Regions from separate parts of the Lentilactobacillus curieae genome, predicted to be linked through region 3. Evidence: a T-box and tRNA genes for the amino acid it is inferred to sense, from the RefSeq annotation. Region 3 holds a T-box; the other regions hold tRNA genes.

Region 1 (9,311 bases), 490 kb from region 3:
TAGGAGCCGATGAAGGACGGGACTAACACCGATATGCTTCGGGGAGCTGTACGTAAGCTTTGATCCGGAGATTTCCGAATGGGGAAACCCAGCAGTTTTAATCGACTGTTACTGTTCAGTGAATACATAGCTGATCAGAGGTAGACGTGGGGAACTGAAACATCTAATTACCCACAGGAAGAGAAAGAAAAATCGATTCCCTAAGTAGCGGCGAGCGAACGGGGAACAGCCCAAACCAAAGAGCTTGCTCTTTGGGGTTGTAGGACTGAACATTTGAGTTACCAAAGTTGTTGATAATCGAACAATCTGGGAAGATTGGCGAGACAGGGTGATAGCCCCGTAGATGAAATCAATGACCCTCAGTTCAGGATCCTGAGTACGGCGACACACGTGAAACGTCGTCGGAATCCGGGAGGACCATCTCCCAAGGCTAAATACTCCCTAGTGACCGATAGTGAACCAGTACCGTGAGGGAAAGGTGAAAAGCACCCCGGAAGGGGAGTGAAATAGTTCCTGAAACCATGTGCCTACAAGCAGTTAGAGCCCGTTAATGGGTGATAGCGTGCCTTTTGTAGAATGAACCGGCGAGTTACAGTAACATGCAAGGTTAAGGTGAAAAAGCCGGAGCCGCAGCGAAAGCGAGTCTGAAATGGGCGTTTAAGTATGTTGCCGTAGACCCGAAACCAGGTGATCTACCCATGTCCAGGCTGAAGGTGAGGTAAAACTTACTGGAGGGCCGAACCCGTGTACGTTGAAAAGTGCTGGGATGAGGTGTGGGTAGCGGTGAAATTCCAAACGAACTTGGAGATAGCTGGTTCTCTCCGAAATAGCTTTAGGGCTAGCCTCGGACTTAGAATCATGGAGGTAGAGCACTGTTTGGATGAGGGGCCCGTCATGGGTTACTAAATTCAGATAAACTCCGAATACCATTGATTTATATCCGGGAGTCAGACGGTGAGTGATAAGATCCATCGTCGAAAGGGGAACAGCCCAGACCACCAGTTAAGGTCCCTAAATGTATGCTAAGTGGAAAAGGATGTGGAGTTGCATAGACAACTAGGATGTTGGCTTAGAAGCAGCCACTCATTTAAAGAGTGCGTAATAGCTCACTAGTCGAGTGATTCCGCGCCGAAAATTTACCGGGGCTAAGCGTATTACCGAGACTGTGGACATGACCTTATGGTCATGTGATAGGAGAGCGTTCTAAGGGCAATGAAGTCAGACCGTAAGGACTGGTGGAGCGCTTAGAAGTGAGAATGCCGGTATGAGTAGCGAAAGATCAGTGAGAATCTGATCCACCGAATGACTAAGGTTTCCTGGGGAAGGCTCGTCCTCCCAGGGTTAGTCGGGACCTAAGCCGAGGCCGAGAGGCGTAGGCGATGGACAACAGGTTGAGATTCCTGTACTAGTTGATTATGTTTGAACGATGGAGGGACGCAGAAGGCTAAGTTGTGCGCACGATTGGAAATGTGCGTTCAAGCTACAAGTCAGTTGAGGAGTCAAATGCTTCTCAGCGGGTTGACAAGTAGTGATGAGGACCGAAATTTAAGTAGGGAAGCGACTGATGTCACGCTGCCGAGAAAAGCTTCTAGCGAGTAATCAACTACCCGTACCGCAAACCGACACAGGTAGTCGAGGAGAGAATCCTAAGGTGAGCGAGTGAACTCTCGTTAAGGAACTCGGCAAAATGACCCCGTAACTTCGGGAGAAGGGGTGCTGACCGCAAGGTCAGCCGCAGTGAAAAGGCCCAGGCGACTGTTTATCAAAAACACAGGTTTCTGCAAAATCGTAAGATGACGTATAGGGGCTGACGCCTGCCCGGTGCTGGAAGGTTAAGTGGATGAGTTAGCTTCGGCGAAGCCCAGAAATGAAGCCCCAGTAAACGGCGGCCGTAACTATAACGGTCCTAAGGTAGCGAAATTCCTTGTCGGGTAAGTTCCGACCCGCACGAAAGGCGTAACGATCTGGGCACTGTCTCAACGAGAGACTCGGTGAAATTAAGATACCTGTGAAGAAGCAGGTTACCCGCGACAGGACGGAAAGACCCCATGGAGCTTTACTGTAGCTTGATATTGGGTGTTGACACAGCTTGTACAGGATAGGTAGGAGCCGATGAAGTCGGAACGCTAGTTTCGACTGAGGCGTTGGTGGGATACTACCCTCGCTGTGTGAACACTCTAACCCGCGCCACTAAGCGTGGCGGGAGACAGTGTCAGGTGGGCAGTTTGACTGGGGCGGTCGCCTCCCAAACAGTAACGGAGGCGCCCAAAGGTTCCCTCAGAATGGTTGGAAATCATTCATAGAGTGTAAAGGCAGAAGGGAGCTTGACTGCGAGACAGACAGGTCGAGCAGGGACGAAAGTCGGGCTTAGTGATCCGGTGGTTCCGCATGGAAGGGCCATCGCTCAACGGATAAAAGCTACCCTGGGGATAACAGGCTTATCTCCCCCAAGAGTCCACATCGACGGGGAGGTTTGGCACCTCGATGTCGGCTCATCGCATCCTGGGGCTGTAGTCGGTCCCAAGGGTTGGGCTGTTCGCCCATTAAAGCGGTACGCGAGCTGGGTTCAGAACGTCGTGAGACAGTTCGGTCCCTATCCGTCGCGGGCGTAGGAAATTTGAGAGGAGCTGTCCTTAGTACGAGAGGACCGGGATGGACATACCGCTGGTGTACCAGTTGTGCCGCCAGGCGCATCGCTGGGTAGCTATGTATGGATGAGATAAACGCTGAAAGCATCTAAGTGTGAAACTCGCCTCAAGATGAGATTTCCCATTCCTATATGGAAGTAAGATCCCTCAGAGATGATGAGGTAGATAGGTTGGAAGTGGAAGTGCAGTGATGTACGGAGCGGACCAATACTAATCGGTCGAGGACTTAACCAAAATAAATGGTAAGTATCGGCAGCAGAAAATTAATATTAGCTAGTTTTGAGAGAACAAAGTTCTCTAAAGTAAATAGTGTGGTGGCGATAGCCTGAAGGATACACCTGTTCCCATGCCGAACACAGAAGTTAAGCTTCAGCACGCCGATAGTAGTTGGGGGATCGCCCCCTGCAAGGGTAGGACGTTGCCACGCGATTATGGAGGATTAGCTCAGCTGGGAGAGCATCTGCCTTACAAGCAGGAGGTCACAGGTTCGATCCCTGTATCCTCCATATTGAGCCGTTAGCTCAGTTGGTAGAGCATCTGACTTTTAATCAGAGGGTCGGCAGTTCGAGACTGCCACGGCTCATTACAATTGAATATATCTTAGCGCATAATATTGTAAATATGCCGACTTAGCTCAGCTGGCAGAGCACCTGTCTTGTAAACAGGGGGTCGGAAGTTCGAATCTTCTAGTCGGCATTTTTGCGGAAGTAGTTCAGTGGTAGAACATCACCTTGCCATGGTGGGGGTCGCGGGTTCGAATCCCGTCTTCCGCTTTATTATGCCGGGGTGGCGGAATTGGCAGACGCACAGGACTTAAAATCCTGCGGTCAGTGATGACCGTACCGGTTCGATCCCGGTCCTCGGCATAAAATGCACCCATAGCGCAACTGGATAGAGTGTCTGACTACGAATCAGAAGGTTGTAGGTTCGACTCCTACTGGGTGCATATTTTCGGGAAGTAGCTCAGCTTGGTAGAGCACCTGGTTTGGGACCAGGGGGTCGCAGGTTCGAATCCTGTCTTCCCGATTGATAGCTAAATATTATATATTGCACTATCATCGATCGCGGTGTAGCTCAGCTGGCTAGAGCGTCCGGTTCATACCCGGGAGGTCGAGGGTTCGATCCCCCCTGCCGCGATATAGGTCTTGGACCTTTAGCTCAGTTGGTTAGAGCAGACGGCTCATAACCGTCCGGTCGTAGGTTCGAGTCCTACAAGGTCCATTGACTCAACATTGTTAGAGTTAATGTTATATGCGTTAATTTTGGAGGATTACCCAAGTCTGGCTGAAGGGAACGGTCTTGAAAACCGTCAGGTGGGTCAAACCACGCGAGAGTTCGAATCTCTCATCCTCCTTTACATTATCGCGGGATGGAGCAGTCTGGTAGCTCGTCGGGCTCATAACCCGAAGGTCGTTGGTTCAAATCCAGCTCCCGCAATTTTGGTCCGTTGGTCTAGTTGGTTTAGGACGCCTGCCTGTCACGCAGGAGATCACGAGTTCGAGTCTCGTACGGACCGGTTTATGGCTCGGTAGCTCAGTCGGTAGAGCAATGGATTGAAGCTCCATGTGTCGGCAGTTCGATTCTGTCCCGCGCCACTTTAATTGAATATTATCTTATTTATGCGGGTGTAGTTTAGTGGTAAAACCACAGCCTTCCAAGCTGTTGTCGCGAGTTCGATTCTCGTCACCCGCTTTTTATGTTAAAATGGGCCTATAGCTCAGCTGGTTAGAGCGCACGCCTGATAAGCGTGAGGTCGATGGTTCGAGTCCATTTAGGCCCATATATCTATGGAGAAGTACTCAAGTGGCTGAAGAGGCGCCCCTGCTAAGGGTGTAGGTCGCGTAAGCGGCGCGAGAGTTCGAATCTCTCCTTCTCCGTTTTTATGACCCGTTGGTCAAGTGGTTAAGACACCGCCCTTTCACGGCGGTAACATGGGTTCAAATCCCGTACGGGTCATCCACTTTTAGTAGAATATTAATTATCGCGGGATGGAGCAGTCTGGTAGCTCGTCGGGCTCATAACCCGAAGGTCGTTGGTTCAAATCCAGCTCCCGCAATTTTGGTCCGTTGGTCTAGTTGGTTTAGGACGCCTGCCTGTCACGCAGGAGATCACGAGTTCGAGTCTCGTACGGACCGGACGAAATAGCAAAGGTTAAATCCTCTGCTTTTTTATTTATTGTTGTTTCTTTTCATACAATGTCTATGGCTTTCATAATTGAGAGCTGAAGATTATATTATGGAGGATTACCCAAGTCTGGCTGAAGGGAACGGTCTTGAAAACCGTCAGGTGGGTCAAACCACGCGAGAGTTCGAATCTCTCATCCTCCTTAAATTTTTAATTGTCTAGCAATAACCTTTTTGGTTGTTGCTAGTTTTTTTATTAAAGCCAAAATCATAGCAACTTATTTGAAAACAGGATAAAATACAATTACTAATTTATGAAATGGAGATTTTAAATATGGGAAAATATGTTGTTCATTCAACCTTAAGACCGTTGGGCACTCAAGTTATGAATCAAACTGGTGGTCATTCATATTTATCAGATGAGCCTGCTGTTGCCCAAGGTACTGATGCAGGTCCTAACCCAGTACAATACTTATTAGGAGCGGTTGGTGGTTGTATGAGTGTAACTGCTCGCCAAATTGAAAACGAGGAACCAGATTTAAAAATTAAAAAGTTCAAGGTTGATGTTTATGGTGAGACAACCAGGTATCCAGATGGTAGTTCAAAAGTAACCCATATGGATATCAAATTGACTGGTGAGACTAACCTGTCTCCTGAAGATCATAATTTCTTTATGAACGAGGTTGTTAGGAAGTGTACCGTCCATGCTTCCCTCGAAGGATCGATTCCAATGGACATTGAATACCTATAAACAAAAAAGGCTGATTTCAAAAAATGAAATCAACCTTTTATTTATTTAACAGCTCGGTAGTCAGCTTCATGACTATAAAAACTTGGAGTTGTCTTGTACGTGCTTGGCATTAATAAGTTGCTGTCTTTCTTCCAAAGTTCAAATTGACTTGAAGATTCCCAAGTTGTCAGTAACACTCGTTCGCTGATGTTATTGTGACTATGCAGTGAGTACATTGACTTCATGCCATCAGGAAGACTGTCGCCCATTAGCTTATTGATTCGGGCATCAAACACTTTTTGTTGGTCAAAGTCCAACTCTAAAGTAATGAAGCTAATGAAACCATTCCAATGATCGTTTCCAATGTGACTGAGGACACTATATTCAACGGGGGAGCTAAACACTGATTCCTCCCCAGAAACATCCAACATCATAAGTTCGTTTTGATTGCTCAAAGCGTTGTAGACTCTTAATTCCCGATCCGGATGTTTTGCCTTTAAATCGTTAAGTACTTTCTCGCTACCAAATGTAATTGCAATACTTCTAATCATGCTACCCACCTCCGATTTCAACTTTATTATACTTTTTTTGAGAAAGACGACCAAATATTTACAATTATTCCCAATGTTTTTATACTAAGGAAAAAGGGAGTGCTTACATTGAAACTAACTGTTTTAGGATTTCTAGGCGGCTATCCAAGTCATGGAGATGGAACGAGCTCATATTTACTCGAGGCTGACGGTTTTAAGCTACTTATTGACTTTGGTAGTGGTGCCTTATTAAGCCTAGAAAAAATTACTGATCCGCTCACAATTGATGCTATGATTTTGACTCACTACCACAATGATCACATTGCTGACGTTGGGGTTATGCAGTACTACTGGCAATTACACGCAGAACGGCCCAGAGAAGCCGTGTTACCTATTTACGGCCATCAGGAGGATCAGCAACATTTTGACAGTCTAGACTGGCCAAAATCAACGAAAAAAGTCGCTTATAATCCGGATGCTGAATTGAAAATCGGTCCCTTTAAAATTAATTTTCAGAAAACCCACCATCCAGTTACGGCATATGCTTTACGAATAGAAGACATTAAAACTGGGAAGGTGCTTGCATTTACGGCAGATAGCGCTTATTTTGAAGGATTGAAAGAAATATGTAAGGATGCAGATTTGTTGCTTACAGATACGAATTTCTTTTCTAACAAAACTGGTCAAAAATGGCATATGACCACAGCTGAGACGGGAAAGCTTGCCACAGATTCTAACGTTAAAAAGGTGCTGCTAAGCCATTTGCCTGCAGACAATGACACCGATCGATTGATTAATGAGACCAAAAAAGCAATTACTAAAGATATTCCAGTGATGGTTGCTAAAACTCATTTAGTTGTTCAAATGTGAATATTTTGTGAACTTTCATGAAAATTCATGAAATAACTGTGAACTTTTCCAAACCAATAGATTCTCATTATATACTTTAATCATCAATTAAAGACAGGGAGAGATTTAAATATGACTGTAGAATTCTTATCAACACCAAGTTGCACTTCATGCCGTAAGGCAAAAGCATGGCTTAAGGAAAACGAGGTTGCTTACAAAGAAAGAAATATTTTTGCGGATCCACTAACTAAGGCAGAATTAAAGAAAATTCTTATGCTTTCTGAGGAGGGCACAGAAGCGTTGATTTCAACTCGTTCATTTGCTTTTCAAGAATTTCGCGACAAAATTGAAACAATGACTTTAGATGAATTACTTTCGTTACTCTCATCACACCCTGAAATGATTCGTCGACCAATCATGTTAGATGAACGACGGCTACAAATTGGCTTTAACGATGATGAAATCAGAAGATTCCTACCTCGCCATATCCGTAAGACAGATTTAGCAAGAATGATTTCCAACGCACAGTAACAAAGTGTTTCACTTGTGTTCAGTTTATTTAAGCCGTATCATTTACATGAATAGTTTTAGTGTTACAATTAATAGATATCAAATGACCCTTGGTTATGGAATGGGGTGGACTAACATGGAAATGGAACGGATTAACGAGAACACGATTCGGGTGCTAATTGGTACTGATGATTTAGACAAGCGTGGAATTACTGTGCTTGATTTACTAGGTAATCACAAGCAAATCGAAAGTTTTTTCTATAGTATTCTCGAAGAAGTTGATAAGGATCACCAATTTCAAAACAACGACGCCGTAACTTTCCAGGTATTGCCTAATCAGAATGGTTTGGAACTGTTTATTAGCAAGGATGTTGATTTTGGTAAGGACGATTTAGTTCTGGGACCAAATGATGATAATAAAAAAGACAGCGTGTCAAAGTTTATTGATGATCAGCATGACACCGCTAAACAAAGCAAGTCTGACAAGAGTGAGGCTGACGAGTTTGGCCATCAAAAACGAACTGTGATCTTTGAATTTGACAGCCTTGAAGAGTTTATTGCCTTGGCTAAGGCACTTCGCCTTGAGAATGGTACTTCTGATTTATACATGTATAAAGGGCATTACTACTTGAAGTTACAATTATTCAGCAGTGATCCTGTTGATATAGTTGTTGCCGATGAAATTGCAATTGCTTATGAGTATGGAAATAAGACAAGCATCACCGAAGACGTACTCACCGAATATGGTGATTTAGTGATGGAAAATAGCGCGTTAGAATTAAGTCGCCATTACTTTAAGTAAATAAAGAAGACTCCACTGCGAATGCAGTGGGGTCTTTTTTTGGTCTAAAATAATTCTGGAAAAAGTGTTCGGGTTTGTTCTTGATAGTTATCTTCCGTAACCGAAGATAAATCAATTTCAAATTGGTTATCACCGTTAGAAACTTTTAGTGAATCACGAGATAAAAACTTGTAACGAGCACCAATTTCGATCAGCAATGATACAAGTTTTTGAACGGCAACTGGAAAGCTGTCTAGGGCGGGAAGAACGTCAGGTTCTGCTTGACGGTCAGCTTTAAATTTGAATGCTTGCTGGCTACCAAACTTTTGCAAACTACCATTGACCATCAATTGGCTTAACCGTCCGCTAGGGGTTAGTTCGGGATGATCAATCATCCGTTCAATTCTTTGAATCATGTGGAAAACTTTGTCAGATGCGGATAAGGTTGTCGCTGTTTTTTTGAGGTCTACGACTAGCTTTCGCATCTCTTTTTCCATACTTGATTTTGATGTTGGTGATTCAAGTGCCACCTGATTATTAGCATCAAACGATTTCTTTAATGCCTTGTGCATATCAGCTGGCTCTGGCGCGTTGATAAATAAACATAGTAGATAAGTTTTTAAGAACGTTAGTGTTTCTGCACTAATTCCATTTAAATCAAATGGGTCGTTATCAAACACACGAAACTCGAGGTAATCAATTCCTTGACTAGGATAATCCAAGTAGGATTCTTGACCCCGAAGCCGAACCGGTCCGTAAAATTCTGCTGCAGAATATAGGTTCTTTTTGGCAATTCCATTAGAGATGCTTTTTACATAGTGCTTGAGGCTAGAATATACTGTGACGTTCACATCGTCTTGCTTACGGTTTACATAACCCCAAGTACTGTTCCGAATACTGCGAACTGGGTGGCTTAGTTCGGTTGGCATTGAATCATAAAAGCCCTTTTCAGCGATTGGACTGGCACCAAGAAAATAAGTTAAGAAGTATCGATGTAAAACGAACTGTTGTGCCAAACCAAAATAGACAGCGTTCTTGAACTGCACGAATGTTTTATAGTCGGATTCGTACTTAGAATAAAGCTTTTTAAGTACAGAATTTGGCAAACTAAAGTTTACGTGAATTCCAGTCACAATCTTT
Region 2 (9,311 bases), 380 kb from region 3:
GTTGGTGGCTACAAAGTATCCCTGACTAGTAAACAGACCCAAGACATGTTTGATTCAGACTCACCGCTTTACGGTGCCCAGGTTAAGAGTCACTTCATGGAATCAGGAGTTACCCTTCATGGATCAGAGCTTATGGAACCCCTAGCCGAAGTTGAAATGATGTTTACCGCCACAGAAGATCTTTCAGCCAGTGACTCGCCAGAAGAACTTATGCGTAAAACTAAAGTAGCTCCAGCAGTGGAAGCTCCAGACTCACGGTTTGAAGATTGGTTCCCAGCGTTATCAAAGTACATGGTAATGTCTGACGCAGCAGTTGGTGGTTACGTTGTGTATGGACAAGAAGTTAAAACTACTGACCTTTTTGACTCACCTGAGGAACTAGCTCACGTTGAATGTGAACTATTCCATGATGGTAAAAAACTAAAGGATGGCCAATCCTCAGAAGTCCTTGGGAATCCACTAGAATCACTACACTGGTTAGCCGAAAAGCTAGAATCTCAAGGAACTCCCCTACGCGCTGGTCAACGTGTATCAAGTGGAACTTTCCTACTTCCAGAAAGCCTCCGAAAAGGAGACTGGAAAGCAACCTTCAACAAAGGTTTCGGTTCTGTTTTCCTACATGTAACTGAATAACGTCAGCCGATTTTCTTATAAATTACCCACTTTAACAATCCATAAAAATCACACATATATTCCCATCCGGACAAAGTCCGATATCATAGAAAAATTCAACTTGAGGTCGTTAACCACCAAATCACAGGCGGTTAACGACCTTTATTGCTGGCCAAAAAATTAAAATGTTTTTAATTTAATTTTTTAATGGGCATGTAATCCCCGTGGTTATGCCATTGTGATGTTTTGAATTATATATACTTTTAATGAGAATTCTGCTATGATAACTGGTGTTATATTTTATTACATGACGTAGGAGGATCACTATGAAGCACAAATTTATTAAGGTGCTCAGTCTATTGGTATTATTCGCTTCACTTGGTGTCTTTTTTTCAAGCACATCAATAAATGCCCGGGCTGAGAAAACCTACCAAATCGGAACTGACGTTACTTACCCCCCATTTGAGTTTGCAAATAAGCAGAACAAATATATCGGGATTGACGTTGACATTATGAATGCCATCGCCAAAGAAGAAGGTTTTAAGGTCAACATCAAGCCTGTTGGTTTTAACGCAGCGGTTCAGTCCTTAGATGCTGGCCAAATTGATGGTGTGATTGCCGGAATGACGATGACTCCTGAACGAGTAGCTAAGTTCGACTTTGGAACTCCCTACTATAAAACCGGTGTAGTCATGGCTGTTCAAAAGAACAGTAAAATCAAAGATTTCAAGCAGCTAAAAGGAAAAAAGGTTGCAATTAAAACCGGTACCGCTGCAGCGGCGTATGCTCAGAGTATTCAAAAGAAATATGGTTTTAAAACTGTCACCTTTGATGATTCTGATAACATGTATCAAGACGTTACCACTGGTAACTCGGTAGCATGTTTTGAAGATCAACCAGTCATGCAATATGCGATTAAGCAAGGCATGAAGTTAAAAATCGTTACCCAGCCTGCTAACCAAGGATATTATGGTTTCGCTGTTCAAAAAGGTAAAAATAAGGAATTAGTCAAAAAGTTCAACTCAGGTTTAAAGAAAATCAAAACTAACGGAACTTATAACAAGATCGTTGGTAAGTACTTAGGAAATGGTGACAACTCAAAGGTTAAGGGCAAAACCTTTACTATTGGGACTGATGTGACCTTCCCACCATTTGAATTTGCCAACAAGAAGAATAAGTACGTTGGTATCGATATGGATTTAATTAGAGCAATTGCTCAAGAACAAGGATTTAAAGTAAAGGTAAAGGCCCTCGGATTTAACGCTGCGGTTCAATCACTTGAATCTGGCCAAATCGATGGTGTTATTGCTGGAATGTCGATCACTCCGGAACGTAAAGCCCAATTTGATTTCTCGTCGCCTTACTATAGTTCAGGTGTTGTTATGGCAGTGAACCCTAAAGGTAACGTAAAGAGTCTCAAAGACCTTAAAGGTAAGAAAGTTGCCATCAAGACTGGGACTGCAGGAGCAGATTACGCTAACAGTATTAAGAAGAAGTATGGGTTCAAAACCGTTACTTTTGACGATTCAAACAACATGTATCAAGATGTCATCACTGGTAACTCAGCCGCATGTTTTGAAGATCAGCCAGTTATGCAGTACGCAATCAAGCAAGGTACCAAACTAAAAATCGTTACCAACCCTGCCGAATCTGGCGCCTACGGTTTTGCAGTTAAAAAAGGTAAAAATCAAGCCTTACTATCAGCATTCAACACGGGCTTAAAGGACTTAAAGGCAAGTGGTGCTTATGATGATATTGTTGCCAAGTACTTAGGTACCGATCAAGGAAAGAAAATTAAAGCTAGTGATGATAGTTCTGACCGGACATTCTTCGGGCTAATCAAGCAGAATAAAGGAGCTTTACTTAGTGGTCTGTCAGAAACCCTTTGGTTAACCGTTGTTTCGATTTTCTTTGCAACGATTTTTGGAATCATTGTTGGTTTGATGGGAGTTGTTCCAAGTAAATTTACCAATGGCCTATCAACAACCATTATTTATATTTTCCGGGGTTTGCCACTTCTTGTGCTCGCCCTATTCATCTATACTGGTATTCCAAGTTTGACTGGTACAAAAATTCCAGCATTCATTGCCGGGGTTGTAACCTTGACGTTTAACGAAGGTGCCTACATTGCAGCGTTCGTGAAGGGTGGAATTCAAGCAGTAGATTCTGGTCAAATGGAAGCTGCTCGAAGCCTTGGATTACCGTTTGGTAAATCGATGAGGAAAGTTATTCTGCCACAAGGAATCAGGATCATGATTCCATCATTCATCAACCAATTCATCATTACATTGAAAGATACCTCAATCTTGTCAATTATTGGATTACTAGAATTGACCCAAACTGGTAAGATTATCATTGCCAGAAACCTTGAAGGGTTTAAGGTTTGGGCAATCATCGCGGTAATTTACCTGGTTATAATCACCCTCTTAACTTGGTTATCCAATTGGGTACAAAGGAGAACTAAACTATGAGCGAAAAAAATGAATCTGCAAAAGTAAAAGTAACTGGTCTCACAAAGAAGTATGGCGATAATTTGGTTCTTAAGGGAATCGATCTCTCCGTAAAAAATAACGAAGTGGTCGTTGTTATTGGCCCTTCTGGATCAGGAAAAAGTACATTCTTAAGAACATTAAACAAGCTTGAAGAACCATCTTCTGGTTCAATCATTATTGACGATGTAGATATTGCAAAGAAAGATACAGACATCAACACAGTCCGTGAAAATATTGGGATGGTTTTCCAACATTTTAATCTGTTTAATAACTTAACTGTCGGCGAAAACATCATGCTTGCCCCGGTACAACTCAAAAAAGAAACTCCTGAAGATGCTGCTGAACATGCCAAGAAATTACTAAGTATGGTCGGATTGGCAGAAAAGTTCGATGCTAAAGTTCAGTCACTATCAGGTGGACAACAACAACGGGTTGCAATCGCTCGTGCTTTAGCCATGAAGCCAGACGTAATGTTATTCGATGAACCAACCTCGGCCTTGGATCCTGAAATGGTTGGTGATGTATTGGCCGTTATGAAGGATTTGGCCAAACAAGGTATGACTATGATCGTTGTTACCCATGAAATGGGATTTGCTAAGGAAGTTGCCGATCGTGTTGTCTTTGTTGATGATGGTCGGATTCTTGAACAAGGAACTCCAGAAGATGTATTTAATCACCCACAGAATGCCCGTCTCCAAGACTTCTTAAACAAGATTCTAAACGTTTAAAAAGCTATTCAATACACAAACACCCGTAACTAGCGAAATGCTAACTACGGGTGTTTTTTTGCGTTTTAAAAAATATCGGTGATAACCACTTGATTACCATGCTGTTTGATAATGTTTACCAAATCCTTAGTTTTCATCCAGACAGTGGCTGTATTATCGTTTGGATGGACTCCAATAATCCCAGGGGCTTTAGTGAACTGCTTATCTAGGTATAGGTCCACGTCATGTGCCTTGTTGTTAAGCAAGCCAAATGGCGTTACCGAACCAGGACTTAGACCAAGCTTATCTTTTAAAACAGTCTCAGACGCAAATGATAAGTGTCTGGTTCCATGATCCTGGCTAAATTTCTTTAAGTCCACTCTATGGGAACCGTCTACTGTAATTAAATAATACTTTCTGTTCTTATCATCTCTAACGAAAATGTTTTTTGCATCTGCATTAGGATACGGGAGATTAACCTTACTGACTTCTTGCATGTTATACACGGCTTGGTGCTCAGTGACTTCAAACCAGACATCATGCTCGTCAAGAAACGAATAGATTTGTTACTTATCCATCAAGATTATCTCCAATTCAATATATACAAAGAAAGGAAGCATTGAATAATCAATGCTTCCTTTCATTAGCAAACTCGTGTAATTCTCTTATACCGGAGGTGGGGTTCGAACCCACACGTCCTTGCGGACACTAGATTTTGAGTCTAGCGCGTCTGCCAGTTCCGCCACTCCGGCAAAATAACTGATAAATATTAGAATAACATGATTGGAAAAAGGCGGTAATCGGATTCGAACCGACGATGAAGGTTTTGCAGACCTCTGCCTTACCACTTGGCTATACCGCCAGAACAACCTCTGAAACCTCAATAAGAGATTCAAAGTAATCTATTGCCTTACCACTTGGATATCATCCAATCAAAGGGCGGTATGTGGGAATCGAACCCACGCGTGTCGGATCCACAAACCGATGTGTTAACCACTTCACCAATACCGCCATAACATTATTAACAGGGATAGTAGGAGTTGAACCCACACCGACGGTTTTGGAGACCGTAGTTCTACCATTAAACTATATCCCTATGGTGGAGGGGAGTGGATTCGAACCACCGAACCCGAAGGAGCGGATTTACAGTCCGCCGCGTTTAGCCAGACTTCGCTACCCCTCCATAAATGGCGCGGGACAGAATCGAACTGCCGACACATGGAGCTTCAATCCATTGCTCTACCGACTGAGCTACCGAGCCAAATACCAGAGTATATAATGCTATATAATGTTGTGTATTCAATTGTAATACATAACAACGGTCCGTACGAGACTCGAACTCGTGATCTCCTGCGTGACAGGCAGGCGTCCTAAACCAACTAGACCAACGGACCAGTGCTGCTATGAAAATGGAGGATACAGGGATCGAACCTGTGACCTCCTGCTTGTAAGGCAGATGCTCTCCCAGCTGAGCTAATCCTCCATAAAGTGACCCGTACGGGATTTGAACCCATGTTACCGCCGTGAAAGGGCGGTGTCTTAACCACTTGACCAACGGGTCATTCTCTTATTATTAACGGAGAGTAAGGGATTCGAACCCTTGAAACAGGCGTTTACCCGTTTACATCATTTCCAATGATGCTCCTTCGGCCAGCTCGGACAACTCTCCATTTTTAATAATAACTCCGGCAGGCGGGCTCGAACCGTCGACAACCTGATTAACAGTCAGGTGCTCTACCAACTGAGCTATGCCGGAATAATCGCGTGGCAACGTCCTACCCTTGCAGGGGGCGATCCCCCAACTACTATCGGCGTGCTGAAGCTTAACTTCTGTGTTCGGCATGGGAACAGGTGTATCCTTCAGGCTATCGCCACCACACTATTTACTTTAGAGAACTTTGTTCTCTCAAAACTAGCTAATATTAATTTTCTGCTGCCGATACTTACCATTTATTTTGGTTAAGTCCTCGACCGATTAGTATTGGTCCGCTCCGTACATCACTGCACTTCCACTTCCAACCTATCTACCTCATCATCTCTGAGGGGTCTTACTTCCATATAGGAATGGGAAATCTCATCTTGAGGCGAGTTTCACACTTAGATGCTTTCAGCGTTTATCTCATCCATACATAGCTACCCAGCGATGCGCCTGGCGGCACAACTGGTACACCAGCGGTATGTCCATCCCGGTCCTCTCGTACTAAGGACAGCTCCTCTCAAATTTCCTACGCCCGCGACGGATAGGGACCGAACTGTCTCACGACGTTCTGAACCCAGCTCGCGTACCGCTTTAATGGGCGAACAGCCCAACCCTTGGGACCGACTACAGCCCCAGGATGCGATGAGCCGACATCGAGGTGCCAAACCTCCCCGTCGATGTGGACTCTTGGGGGAGATAAGCCTGTTATCCCCAGGGTAGCTTTTATCCGTTGAGCGATGGCCCTTCCATGCGGAACCACCGGATCACTAAGCCCGACTTTCGTCCCTGCTCGACCTGTCTGTCTCGCAGTCAAGCTCCCTTCTGCCTTTACACTCTATGAATGATTTCCAACCATTCTGAGGGAACCTTTGGGCGCCTCCGTTACTGTTTGGGAGGCGACCGCCCCAGTCAAACTGCCCACCTGACACTGTCTCCCGCCACGCTTAGTGGCGCGGGTTAGAGTGTTCACACAGCGAGGGTAGTATCCCACCAACGCCTCAGTCGAAACTAGCGTTCCGACTTCATCGGCTCCTACCTATCCTGTACAAGCTGTGTCAACACCCAATATCAAGCTACAGTAAAGCTCCATGGGGTCTTTCCGTCCTGTCGCGGGTAACCTGCTTCTTCACAGGTATCTTAATTTCACCGAGTCTCTCGTTGAGACAGTGCCCAGATCGTTACGCCTTTCGTGCGGGTCGGAACTTACCCGACAAGGAATTTCGCTACCTTAGGACCGTTATAGTTACGGCCGCCGTTTACTGGGGCTTCATTTCTGGGCTTCGCCGAAGCTAACTCATCCACTTAACCTTCCAGCACCGGGCAGGCGTCAGCCCCTATACGTCATCTTACGATTTTGCAGAAACCTGTGTTTTTGATAAACAGTCGCCTGGGCCTTTTCACTGCGGCTGACCTTGCGGTCAGCACCCCTTCTCCCGAAGTTACGGGGTCATTTTGCCGAGTTCCTTAACGAGAGTTCACTCGCTCACCTTAGGATTCTCTCCTCGACTACCTGTGTCGGTTTGCGGTACGGGTAGTTGATTACTCACTAGAAGCTTTTCTCGGCAGCGTGACATCAGTCGCTTCCCTACTTAAATTTCGGTCCTCATCACTACTTGTCAACCCGCTGAGAAGCATTTGACTCCTCAACTGACTTGTAGCTTGAACGCACATTTCCAATCGTGCGCACAACTTAGCCTTCTGCGTCCCTCCATCGTTCAAACATAATCAACTAGTACAGGAATCTCAACCTGTTGTCCATCGCCTACGCCTCTCGGCCTCGGCTTAGGTCCCGACTAACCCTGGGAGGACGAGCCTTCCCCAGGAAACCTTAGTCATTCGGTGGATCAGATTCTCACTGATCTTTCGCTACTCATACCGGCATTCTCACTTCTAAGCGCTCCACCAGTCCTTACGGTCTGACTTCATTGCCCTTAGAACGCTCTCCTATCACATGACCATAAGGTCATGTCCACAGTCTCGGTAGTATGCTTAGCCCCGGTAAATTTTCGGCGCGGAATCACTCGACTAGTGAGCTATTACGCACTCTTTAAATGAGTGGCTGCTTCTAAGCCAACATCCTAGTTGTCTATGCAACTCCACATCCTTTTCCACTTAGCATACATTTAGGGACCTTAACTGGTGGTCTGGGCTGTTCCCCTTTCGACGATGGATCTTATCACTCACCGTCTGACTCCCGGATATAAATCAATGGTATTCGGAGTTTATCTGAATTTAGTAACCCATGACGGGCCCCTCATCCAAACAGTGCTCTACCTCCATGATTCTAAGTCCGAGGCTAGCCCTAAAGCTATTTCGGAGAGAACCAGCTATCTCCAAGTTCGTTTGGAATTTCACCGCTACCCACACCTCATCCCAGCACTTTTCAACGTACACGGGTTCGGCCCTCCAGTAAGTTTTACCTCACCTTCAGCCTGGACATGGGTAGATCACCTGGTTTCGGGTCTACGGCAACATACTTAAACGCCCATTTCAGACTCGCTTTCGCTGCGGCTCCGGCTTTTTCACCTTAACCTTGCATGTTACTGTAACTCGCCGGTTCATTCTACAAAAGGCACGCTATCACCCATTAACGGGCTCTAACTGCTTGTAGGCACATGGTTTCAGGAACTATTTCACTCCCCTTCCGGGGTGCTTTTCACCTTTCCCTCACGGTACTGGTTCACTATCGGTCACTAGGGAGTATTTAGCCTTGGGAGATGGTCCTCCCGGATTCCGACGACGTTTCACGTGTGTCGCCGTACTCAGGATCCTGAACTGAGGGTCATTGATTTCATCTACGGGGCTATCACCCTGTCTCGCCAATCTTCCCAGATTGTTCGATTATCAACAACTTTGGTAACTCAAATGTTCAGTCCTACAACCCCAAAGAGCAAGCTCTTTGGTTTGGGCTGTTCCCCGTTCGCTCGCCGCTACTTAGGGAATCGATTTTTCTTTCTCTTCCTGTGGGTAATTAGATGTTTCAGTTCCCCACGTCTACCTCTGATCAGCTATGTATTCACTGAACAGTAACAGTCGATTAAAACTGCTGGGTTTCCCCATTCGGAAATCTCCGGATCAAAGCTTACGTACAGCTCCCCGAAGCATATCGGTGTTAGTCCCGTCCTTCATCGGCTCCTAGTGCCAAGGCATTCACCATGCGCCCTTAATAACTTAACCTAGTATCACTTCGTGATACTCAAGTTAATTGAGTTTTACGCGAATAAAACATTTCGTTAATTTGACTCAATAAACGCGGTGTTCTCGGTTGAAATTATATTTTAAATATAATTCACTACAGAAAATTAATATTATCTAGTTTTCAAAGAACAAAATCCCTGACGCTCTCGCGTCAATGGAGAATAGCGGGATCGAACCGCTGACCCCCTGCTTGCAAAGCAGGTGCTCTCCCATCTGAGCTAATTCCCCATACTCTCCGGTCGTATGGCCGGTGGATGGGCCTAAATGGACTCGAACCATCGACCTCACGCTTATCAGGCGTGCGCTCTAACCAGCTGAGCTATAGGCCCAAAAAAGCGTTAACCAGAATTGAGAGTAGACCTCTCAAAACTAAACAAAACTTTCGACATGTGTAGGTTTCCGTATTATTCCTTAGAAAGGAGGTGATCCAGCCGCAGGTTCTCCTACGGCTACCTTGTTACGACTTCACCCTAATCATCTGTCCCACCTTAGGCGGCTGGCTCCAAAAGGTTACCTCACCGACTTTGGGTGTTACAAACTCTCATGGTGTGACGGGCGGTGTGTACAAGGCCCGGGAACGTATTCACCGTGGCATGCTGATCC
Region 3 (9,311 bases):
AGAAAAAAAGGACCTCACTTAGACTAAAGTGGTCCTTTTTCACATCTATAGGTGTATTTATTATTGTCCTGATTTTTTCTGTGTTGATTTATAACCGGTTTACGAATGTTTTGATTCAGCAAGAGCGTGGCTATATAAATAATACATTGATGACGGTCTCAAATCGGTTGTCAAGTTTTGATTCCCCATTTGACAAGCCAGGAGTTAATTCTATGCTTCGTCCGGATATTACCTCAAAGGGAGAGAACGATGCACTGGTTGATAAAAAAACCAACCAAAACATCTATTCTGATTCTTTGATTGTGAACTTATCGCGCGACAGCATGGTGGTTAATGTGTACAGCACAGATAATAAGTTGCTATTTGAATCTCGAAAGTCAAACTTTGATTTCAAAAAAAGTGACAAGAAAAAGGTCTCATTAATTCGTGAACACGGTCAACAGGTCATGGTTGGGCGGATGCCTGTTTTGTCTAAGCAAAACGGCTCATTAGTTGGTTACGTTCAAGTTACTGATACGCTGAATAATTATCACACTACTGTCAGAAAACTGATTGCTATTATGGTTATTTTGGTAATCCTGGCCGTAATTATTTCAGTTGTAGTAGCTTACTTTTTGGCATCTGAATTACTTAAGCCGATGAAGGAAATCCAACGCACTATTTCTGAGATTAAAGAGAATCCCGATTCTGATGAACGAGTTCCTGACCTGCATACAAACGATGAAATAGCTGATCTTGGAAACTTATTCAACGGGATGCTTGATCAGACTCAGCGGTACATGAACCAGCAAAGTCAGTTTGTGGAAGATGTTTCTCACGAGTTGCGGACACCGGTTGCCGTTATTCAAGGACACATGGAAATGTTATTGCGATGGGGTAAAGATGATCCTCAAGTCTTAGACGAGTCCTTGAAGGCATCTTTACAAGAAACCAAACGGATGCAATCTTTGGTTGCTGAAATGCTGGATCTTTCAAGAGCTGAGCAAATTGAAATCAATTATAGTGATGAAGTGACTAAAGTTAATGAAGTCTTTGATCAAGTTAACAATGACTTCAAGATGATTCATCCGGAGTTTACGTTTATTGTTGATGATGACACCGATGGGGATATATACGTCCAAATTTATCGAAATCATTTAGAGCAGGTATTAGTCATTCTGATTGATAATGCTATTAAGTACTCTAAAGATCGCAAGGAAATCCACACTTCAATTTCAACGACACCTTCGACCGTAAACATTGCGGTTCAAGATTTTGGTGAAGGAATTTCTAGTGAAGATATTTCAAAAGTATTTAACCGCTTCTACAGAGTTGATAAGGCGCGCTCGAGGGATAAAGGTGGAAATGGATTGGGATTATCAATCGCCCACAGGTTAATTGAAGCCTATCATGGTGATATATCAATTGAGAGTTCACTAGGGTATGGATCAATTTTCCAAATCAAGCTGCCAATTCTGAAAAATAAGCAGGATGATGATACAGAAGAAAATTCTGCAGATCTAGATAAATAAACGGGACTAGGGGTTTAATGCACCCTGATAAATTTATCTCGATTGCCATCAAATAAAAAAGAGCTACGATGTTAAAAACAGCGTAGCTCTTTTTGTTAATATCACATCTTTGCCAAACACAAACTACTTTCGATTTCTTTGTTGTTTGCCGGCGTTTCGTTTGCGATTATTATTGTTGTTTGTTTGATTGTTGTTACTTTGATTATTGTGGTTTAACTGGGTAGGTTGTTGTGGTTCTTGCTTAGGAATTAAATCGTCCACATTAACTTTCTTGATGTCTTTCATTTCTTCTGCAATATCTTTTCTAATCTTAGGCCGATATAAATTGATAATTAAGGTTTGCAAACAAGCAAACAGTCCACCGATGAAGAAGTAAAGTCCCAATCCGGCCGGTGCACTCAGCGTAAAGAACAGGATCATGACAGGGCTCATCAACATCATTGCGCCCATTTGTTTTTTCTGCTCTTTAGGAACCCCAAGAATTGAAAGGTAACTTTGAAGCAGGTAAGACAAGAATGAAAGTAACGCTAATACCCAACTTGCTTGTCCTAACTTAATGCCCATAAATATTTCGTGAGAAAGTTCTGGTGAATACCTAATTGCAGCATATAGACCAGCAAAAATTGGCATTTGAATAATTAATGGTAAACAACCAATTCCACCTGTCATTGAAATGTTGTTCTCTTTGTAGACGGCCATCATTGCTTGGCTAACAGCGGCTTGCTCCTCTGGAGTTTTAGCTGCTTTTTGGCGCTTTTGAATTTCGTTTAGTTGTGGTCTAACCAGTTGCATCTTTTCCTGTTGAATTGTTGAGCTTTTCATCTGTTTGACCATCATTGGAAGTAAGAACATTCTAACGACAACAGTCAGTACGATGATTGCCCAGCCATATGAACCGGTAAAGTTAGCAATCCATTCCATGATTGCCTGTCCTGGCTTTGCCAAATAATCGTATACGAACCCGTAAGGTTTGCCAGACTTTGTAGTTTGGACACATCCACTTAGCACAATTGCTAGCATGGAGATTAATCCAAACACAGTGAGTGATTTTGCTTTTTTCATTAATTGAGACCCTTTCTGATCTTTAATAACATAACAGGTTAAATATTACTAGATTTATTTAAGGTTTTCAATTTAATATTTAACATCAAACCCTTTATTAACGTTTGAGGTTGTATAATGGATTTTGGTAGAGGTGACTTTTCCGTATGGCGTAGGCGATGCCTTAACGCTATTAATAAACTGATTTAACTGGTTGTCGTTAGCTGATGCAACTATGTGCACTGAGCCGTCTGGAAGATTTTCAACGTAACCGTCAACTTCCAGACTATCAGCCAGCCTGATTGTTGCATATCTGAATCCAACACCTTGGACTCGGCCTATCACAATGATATCCACTGTTTTTTTCATTATTATTGACCTCAAATCATTTTGTATTGAAAGGAAATTTACATGGAAATATTAACTTCAAATCAGAATCAACGTGTTAAAGATTGGAAGAAACTTCAAAGTAAAAAACAAAGAACAAAGACTTCTTCTTATATTATAGAGGGTTGGCACTTAATTGACGAAGCTCAAAAAAGTGGCAAAGAATTCGAAGAAATAATGGTTGTTGACCCTGATGACTTAGATGATTTAAATATTAGTTCAAGTACTAGTATCTTTCAAATAACCGAAGAAATTGCTGATCATATTTCATCTACGAAGACTCCTCAAGGGATATTTGCTGTTTTACCCACTGAATCATATCATGAAGAAGTTCCGGATGATGTCAAGGGGCGCTGGATATTGTTGGATAATGTTCAAGATCCAGGGAATCTGGGAACGATTGTCAGAACAGCAGATGCTGCAGGACTAAAGGGTGTTGTTTTAGGTGGTAGTAGTGTCGATATTTACAATCCGAAATTAATTCGTTCTATGCAGGGTAGTCATTTTCACATTGCACTATACTCAGGTGACCTTGATGAATGGATGAACAAATTTAAGCAAAATGAAATTCCCGTATTTGGTACTGAATTAAACGAAAATGCAAAATCTTATAAAGATGTAGGTCATCCTAGTGACTTTGCATTAGTAATGGGGAATGAAGGAAACGGTATGAGTGAGAGCTTACTCTCTAAAACTACGCAAAACCTTTATATTCCTATGAATGGTAACGCCGAATCGCTTAACGTTGCGGTTGCTGCAGGAATTGTTATGTTTCAACTTGTAAATAGTTAGTCAATTTAATTGATTATTTTTCAAAATCCTAGTATTATCTCCTTAGACATTAAGAAAAGGGGTATTGCATGCAAAGAGATGAATGGAAGAACGACGAATTATACGTTTCAATCGTCGAAGATTTGCTATCAACTGACTTAGTTCAAAGCATGGCTAATTACACACAACATCACAATTCGACTCGACTTGAACATTCGTTAGCTGTTTCGTTTGACAGTTACCAAATTGCAAGGCGTGCTAATCTTGACTACCGTTCTGTAGCCAGAGCGGGATTGTTGCATGACCTGTTCTTTTACGACTGGCGAACAACAAAGTTCGACCTTGGTTCGCATGCATACATTCACCCTCGAGTTGCGTTGCGTAATGCTGAAAAGATTACAGATCTCAACGATATGGAAAAGGACATTATCCTTAAACATATGTGGGGGGTTACTTTAGCTCGTCCTAAGTATAGGGAAAGTGTTATTGTTTCACTCGTTGACGACTATGAGGCTGTCCATGAATTTATGCAACCTTTTAAAAAACGGATTATTGCAAGGCTTAAAGCTTAGTTGCTAGTGTTAAGGAGGAAAATAAATGAGAACGAATTTATCTATAAAAGACCCAGTTAACTATTATCTTTGTCCACGCTTTGAAAAAACATTTTCATTCTTAGGCAAAAAGTGGAATGGACTAATCATTGACGTTCTTCTGCAAGAAGGATCTTTACGTTTCCGTGAAATTGCTCGCCAGATTCCTAAGTGCTCCGATCGGGTTCTAGTAGAACGCTTGCGTGAACTAGAAGAAGACGGTGTATTAATTAGAAATGATTACGAAGATTCATCATTGATTGAATATTCACTGACTAAACAAGGTGAAGAACTTGCTCCAATTATGAAGCAACTTCATGATTGGTCAGAAAAATGGTATCCAGTTAACAAATGTTAGCTTGACCATTTTTTTATTTTAGTCTATTATTTTTAGAGTAAATGCGATATAGAAGAAGCAGTAAGTTATACCGATTATTCAGAGACTTCTGGGTTGGTGCGAACAGAGGAAATTGGTTAGCTGAATTCATCTTCTTAGCTGAAATTGGGAGTTCTAATAACGAAAAATTTTCCGGTTATCGCCGTTATCGATTTGAAGTGTTCGTCTAGTCTTTACTGGACGTGAACTAGGGTGGTACCGCGAGAAACCTCGTCCCTTTTTGGGATGAGGTTTTTTTGTGCCTAAAATATTGGAGGGATTCTATGTCTTTAAGAGAAGACTTAACTAACATTAGAACGGAAAATCTTAAGGTAATTGAGACAACTGGTGACCTTAAGAAGTTGAACGATATTCGGGTAAACTTGCTCGGAAAAAAGGGACCAATTACCACTGCCTTGAGATCAATCAAGGATTTACCGGTTGAAGAACGACCAGAAGTTGGTAGTTATGCAAATGAAATAAGGGATGACTTGACGCAAGCTATCGCTAACCAAAAGGAAAAGCTGGAAACAGCAGAGATGAATGAACGGTTAGCCAAGGAATCAATTGATGTTACCTTGCCAGGAACTGAATTACCCCAAGGCCAACCACATGTTATCCAACAAATTATTGATCAAATCGTAGACTTATTCTTAGGAATGGGCTACGAGGTATTGACTGGCCCCGAAGTTGAAGAAGAAAAATATAACTTTGAAATGATGAACCTTCCTAAGGACCACCCTGCACGTGATATGCAGGATACCTTTTATTTAACTAGCGATATATTAATGAGAACTCAAACATCACCAATGCAAGCAAGAACTTTGGAAAAGCATGATTTTAGCCAAGGACCTTTAAAGATGATCTCACCAGGAATCGTTTATCGACGTGATACTGATGATCCAACCCACTCTCATCAATTTCATCAGGTTGAAGGGTTGGTAATCGATGAACACATTACCATGGCTGACTTAAAGGGTACCCTTATCACTATGACTCATGAAATATTTGGTGATAAGTTTGATATTCGACTTCGCCCAAGCTACTTCCCATTCACAGAGCCTTCAGTTGAAGTTGATGTGACATGCTTTAACTGTATGGGTAAGGGTTGTGATGTCTGCAAGCACACTGGTTGGATTGAAGTGTTAGGTGCTGGAATGGTTCATCCTAATGTTTTGAAGATGGCAGGCGTAGATCCAGACGTTTATGGAGGATTCGCTTTTGGTCTTGGACCAGATAGATTTGCAATGCTTCAATATGGGGTAACTGATATTCGTGACTTCTATTTGAACGATGTTCGGTTCCTAAATCAATTCGACAAGAGGAGTAATTAAATTGAAACTTTCATATAAATGGGTAAAAGAATATTTAGATTTAAACATTCCAGCTAAGGATCTTGCCGAAAAGATTGAAAGAACGGCGGTTGAAGTTGACTCGGTAAGCCGTTTAGCTGATGGATTAAAGAAAATTGTAACTGGTAAAGTTTTGAGTATGGAAAACCATCCAGATTCTGATCATTTGCACGTGTGCCAAGTTGACGTTGGTGAAGAAGAGACACTGCAAATCGTTTGTGGTGCGCCTAATGTGGCAGCTGGTCAAACTGTAATTGTTGCTTTGCCAGGTTCACGAATCGGTGGAAATGTAAAAATCAAGAAATCTAAAATGCGCGGTGTTCAATCGAATGGAATGATTTGTGCACTCGATGAAATTGGCTTTTCTAAAGATGTTGTACCAAAGGAATGGGAAGATGGAATTTATGTATTTGATGATTCAGTTCCCGTTGGTGAGGATGTATACAGCTATTTGGGAATGGATGACGATGTAATTGACCTTGATGTGACTCCTAATCGTGGAGATATGTTGAGTGTGTTGGGTACAGTTCATGATTTAGCTGCAATATATGATCAAAAACCAGAAATTAAACAGCCAACAGTAAGTGAAGATGCAGCAATCAAGGTAGAAGATGAACTTTCTGCATCTGCGGACCAAACGCTTGCCCCCACATACAAACTGAGAGTAGTTAAGGGAGTTAAGATTGCTCCTAGTCCAGCTTGGTTACAGGTAAGGCTTTGGACATCTGGAATTAGACCAATTAATAATGTTGTTGATGTTACCAACTACATTCTCTTGAAGTACGGCCAACCTTTACATGCTTTCGATAGAAATAAAATCGATGGTAATATTAACGTTCGAGCTGCTAAGGATGGTGAGTCAATAACAACACTAGATGAAGAAGAACGTAAATTAGCAGCAGGTGACATTTTGATTACTGATGATAATAAGCCAGTTGCAATTGCAGGAATCATGGGTGGATTGGATTCTGAAATCAGTGATGATACTACTGATGTTGTAATTGAATCTGCAATTTTTGATTCAATTCAAATTCGGAAAACAGCAAGACGCCTTGTTCTTCACTCTGAAGCCTCACAACGATTTGAACGGGGAATCAATTACGATACTGTAGAAGATGCTGTAAATGAAGCTGCCCAAATGATGGCTGAACTTGCAGGTGGTAAAGTTGCTACCGGTATTATTTCTGCCACTGACACTCCGCGAGAACTTCCAACGATTCACGTGTCAGATAAAAGTGTTAACAAAGTTCTGGGAACTGATTTGAGCTTAGCAGATGTTACAAACATTTTTGACCGGTTAGGTTTCACTTCAGTAAAAGATGGGGATGGATTAGATGTCACAATTACTGCTCGCCGTTGGGACATTGAAATTCCTGCTGATTTAAATGAAGAGGTAGCCAGAATTTACGGTTATGATAACCTACCAGTGACACTTCCAACGGGGAGAATGGGGGTTGGTGCATTAACTGACACACAAAAGAATGAACGCGCCTTGAGAAACGTTTTAGAAGGGTTAGGCTTAACACAGGCCATCTCATACTCTCTAACTACGGAAGACAAAGCGAAAATGTTTTTAACTAGGAACTCATCTGAAACCAAATTGAGTTTTCCAATGACTCAAGATCATTCAGTACTTAGAATGAACTTACTATCAGGACTGCTTGATGATGTGGCTTACAATAAGGCTCGTAAAGTCGGCAACGTTGCCCTTTATGAATTTGGTCGAGTGTTCTTCAAAGATAGTGAAGAACAAGTTCGTCCTGAAGAAGTTAGCCACGTTGCCGGGGTGCTTTCAGGAAACCTGGTCGATAAGAGTTGGAGCCATCAGTCAGTGAAGGCTGACTTCTTTATGGTCAAGGGGATTGTTGAAAAACTAATCAAGAACTTTGCTCCGAATGGGGAAGTTGAGTTTGTAGCTGACAATTCAATCAAGGAAATGCATCCAGGAAGAACTGCCAAGGTATTGGTCCATGGCAAAGAAGTTGGTTTTGTTGGTCAAATCCATCCGGTAACTGAAAAGCAATTTAAAATTAATGATACTTATGCTTTCGAGCTTGATTTTGATCTTTTGAATTCATTGCCTAAGAATGCTGATCAATTTAGTCCAATTTCTAAATTCCCAAGTATCAAACGTGATATTGCGTTATTAGTTGACGATGCTATAAGTAACGATGATTTATTAAAGGTCATTTCAAAATGTGGTGGAGCATACCTTGCTAACATTGAATTGTTTGACCTTTATACCGGTGAAAATGTTGCTGACGGCAAGAAGTCTTTGGCTTACTCGCTTACTTTTGAGAATAAACGTGATACTCTTAAGGACGATGAAGTCAATGCGTCAATGGAAAAGATTAAAAAACACTTAACAGATGAATTAAATGCAGAAATTAGGTAGTTTCATATCTATAATTGACGTGAGAACTAACAGGAGGAACTACTGATGAATAATGGTCCAACAACTCCTGCCCCAAAGCAAAATAAAGGGCTGGGAAAGAAAATAATTATCACCGTTGTGACGTTACTGGTTATTTTACTGGCAGCAATCGGCCTCTTGGGATATAACTATTTCCAAGAGTCACTTAAACCACTTGATCCTAAAAATGAACAAGTTAGCCAAGTTCATATTCCCTTAGGGGCTTCAAACAAGCAAATTGGCTCGATCTTGCAAAATAAAAAGATTGTTAAAAGTGGAATGGTATTTGACTACTATGTTAAGTCAAACAACATGACTAATTTCCGTGCGGGCTATTACCAGTTGAAACCTTCAATGAGTTTGAAGCGAATTGCTAAGGAACTTCAAAAGGGTGGTAGTGACGAACCAATTCAAAGTGCAAAGGGTAAACTTCTTGTCATGGAAGGTGCCAATATCAAGGATATTTCATACAGAATTAGTTCAACCACTGACTTTTCAAGTAAGAGCTTTTTGAGTTTGATGAAGGATAAGACCTTTATCAATTCACTTTATAAGAAGTATCCTCAACTCCTTCAGTCAGCAATGAAAGCTAAGGATGTTAGATATCGGCTTGAGGGCTACTTGTTCCCTGCGACATATGAAGTTAAGAAGAATATGTCACTAGAAGCATTGGTTACTCAAATGGTGGCTAAAACAAATCAAGTAATGACACCTTATTATTCACAAATTAAGAAACGTCACATGACGGTTCAAGAATTTATGACTTTGGCTTCCCTTGCTGAAAAAGAGGGGGTTAATCAGACTGACAGACGTAAAATCGTTGGTGTATTTATGAATAGAATTAAAATTAATATGCCAATTCAGTCAGAT

The links. A T-box is a leader RNA that pairs with one kind of tRNA and senses whether it is charged. The one in region 3 lies ahead of pheS (phenylalanine--tRNA ligase subunit alpha), so its partner is inferred to be a tRNA-Phe.
Region 1: it encodes a tRNA-Phe, which carries the amino acid that the T-box ahead of pheS (phenylalanine--tRNA ligase subunit alpha) is inferred to sense. The anticodon was not compared.
Region 2: it encodes a tRNA-Phe, which carries the amino acid that the T-box ahead of pheS (phenylalanine--tRNA ligase subunit alpha) is inferred to sense. The anticodon was not compared.

What each region holds. Positions count from the first base shown of each region.
Region 1 covers NZ_CP018906.1:164,467-173,777, reverse strand. Annotated here, with positions in the region: rRNA gene PL11_RS01040 (23S ribosomal RNA) at 1-2,882, shown strand, start outside; rRNA gene rrf (5S ribosomal RNA) at 2,959-3,075, shown strand; tRNA gene PL11_RS01030 (tRNA-Val) at 3,082-3,154, shown strand; tRNA gene PL11_RS01025 (tRNA-Lys) at 3,159-3,231, shown strand; tRNA gene PL11_RS01020 (tRNA-Thr) at 3,272-3,344, shown strand; tRNA gene PL11_RS01015 (tRNA-Gly) at 3,350-3,421, shown strand; tRNA gene PL11_RS01010 (tRNA-Leu) at 3,429-3,514, shown strand; tRNA gene PL11_RS01005 (tRNA-Arg) at 3,521-3,594, shown strand; tRNA gene PL11_RS01000 (tRNA-Pro) at 3,601-3,674, shown strand; tRNA gene PL11_RS00995 (tRNA-Met) at 3,712-3,785, shown strand; tRNA gene PL11_RS00990 (tRNA-Ile) at 3,796-3,869, shown strand; tRNA gene PL11_RS00985 (tRNA-Ser) at 3,913-4,002, shown strand; tRNA gene PL11_RS00980 (tRNA-Met) at 4,012-4,085, shown strand; tRNA gene PL11_RS00975 (tRNA-Asp) at 4,090-4,164, shown strand; tRNA gene PL11_RS00970 (tRNA-Phe) at 4,171-4,243, shown strand; tRNA gene PL11_RS00965 (tRNA-Gly) at 4,270-4,340, shown strand; tRNA gene PL11_RS00960 (tRNA-Ile) at 4,355-4,428, shown strand; tRNA gene PL11_RS00955 (tRNA-Ser) at 4,438-4,525, shown strand; tRNA gene PL11_RS00950 (tRNA-Glu) at 4,533-4,604, shown strand; tRNA gene PL11_RS00945 (tRNA-Met) at 4,631-4,704, shown strand; tRNA gene PL11_RS00940 (tRNA-Asp) at 4,709-4,783, shown strand; tRNA gene PL11_RS00935 (tRNA-Ser) at 4,886-4,975, shown strand; gene PL11_RS00930 (OsmC family protein) at 5,106-5,522, shown strand; gene PL11_RS00925 (hypothetical protein) at 5,564-6,052, opposite strand; gene PL11_RS00920 (MBL fold metallo-hydrolase) at 6,161-6,901, shown strand; gene spx (transcriptional regulator Spx) at 7,013-7,411, shown strand; gene PL11_RS00910 (adaptor protein MecA) at 7,527-8,192, shown strand; gene PL11_RS00905 (hypothetical protein) at 8,237-9,311, opposite strand, start outside.
Region 2 covers NZ_CP018906.1:55,073-64,383, forward strand. Annotated here, with positions in the region: gene PL11_RS00310 (2-keto-4-pentenoate hydratase) at 1-633, shown strand, start outside; partial or broken gene PL11_RS10470 (transporter substrate-binding domain-containing protein) at 939-1,649, shown strand; partial or broken gene PL11_RS10475 (amino acid ABC transporter substrate-binding protein/permease) at 1,725-3,083, shown strand; gene PL11_RS00320 (amino acid ABC transporter ATP-binding protein) at 3,080-3,832, shown strand; gene PL11_RS00325 (prolyl-tRNA synthetase associated domain-containing protein) at 3,898-4,374, opposite strand; tRNA gene PL11_RS00330 (tRNA-Leu) at 4,480-4,563, opposite strand; tRNA gene PL11_RS00335 (tRNA-Cys) at 4,603-4,673, opposite strand; tRNA gene PL11_RS00340 (tRNA-His) at 4,750-4,822, opposite strand; tRNA gene PL11_RS00345 (tRNA-Trp) at 4,837-4,907, opposite strand; tRNA gene PL11_RS00350 (tRNA-Tyr) at 4,909-4,994, opposite strand; tRNA gene PL11_RS00355 (tRNA-Phe) at 5,000-5,072, opposite strand; tRNA gene PL11_RS00360 (tRNA-Asp) at 5,131-5,205, opposite strand; tRNA gene PL11_RS00365 (tRNA-Val) at 5,222-5,294, opposite strand; tRNA gene PL11_RS00370 (tRNA-Glu) at 5,301-5,372, opposite strand; tRNA gene PL11_RS00375 (tRNA-Ser) at 5,389-5,480, opposite strand; tRNA gene PL11_RS00380 (tRNA-Asn) at 5,495-5,567, opposite strand; rRNA gene rrf (5S ribosomal RNA) at 5,574-5,690, opposite strand; rRNA gene PL11_RS00390 (23S ribosomal RNA) at 5,767-8,687, opposite strand; tRNA gene PL11_RS00395 (tRNA-Ala) at 8,864-8,936, opposite strand; tRNA gene PL11_RS00400 (tRNA-Ile) at 8,964-9,037, opposite strand; rRNA gene PL11_RS00405 (16S ribosomal RNA) at 9,124-9,311, opposite strand, start outside.
Region 3 covers NZ_CP018906.1:1,773,035-1,782,345, forward strand. Annotated here, with positions in the region: gene PL11_RS08590 (sensor histidine kinase) at 1-1,511, shown strand, start outside; gene yidC (membrane protein insertase YidC) at 1,635-2,573, opposite strand; gene PL11_RS08600 (acylphosphatase) at 2,646-2,921, opposite strand; gene PL11_RS08605 (TrmH family RNA methyltransferase) at 2,964-3,731, shown strand; gene PL11_RS08610 (HD domain-containing protein) at 3,800-4,282, shown strand; gene PL11_RS08615 (winged helix-turn-helix transcriptional regulator) at 4,308-4,658, shown strand; T-box leader at 4,696-4,918, shown strand; gene pheS (phenylalanine--tRNA ligase subunit alpha) at 4,961-6,010, shown strand; gene pheT (phenylalanine--tRNA ligase subunit beta) at 6,012-8,423, shown strand; gene mltG (endolytic transglycosylase MltG) at 8,469-9,311, shown strand, end outside.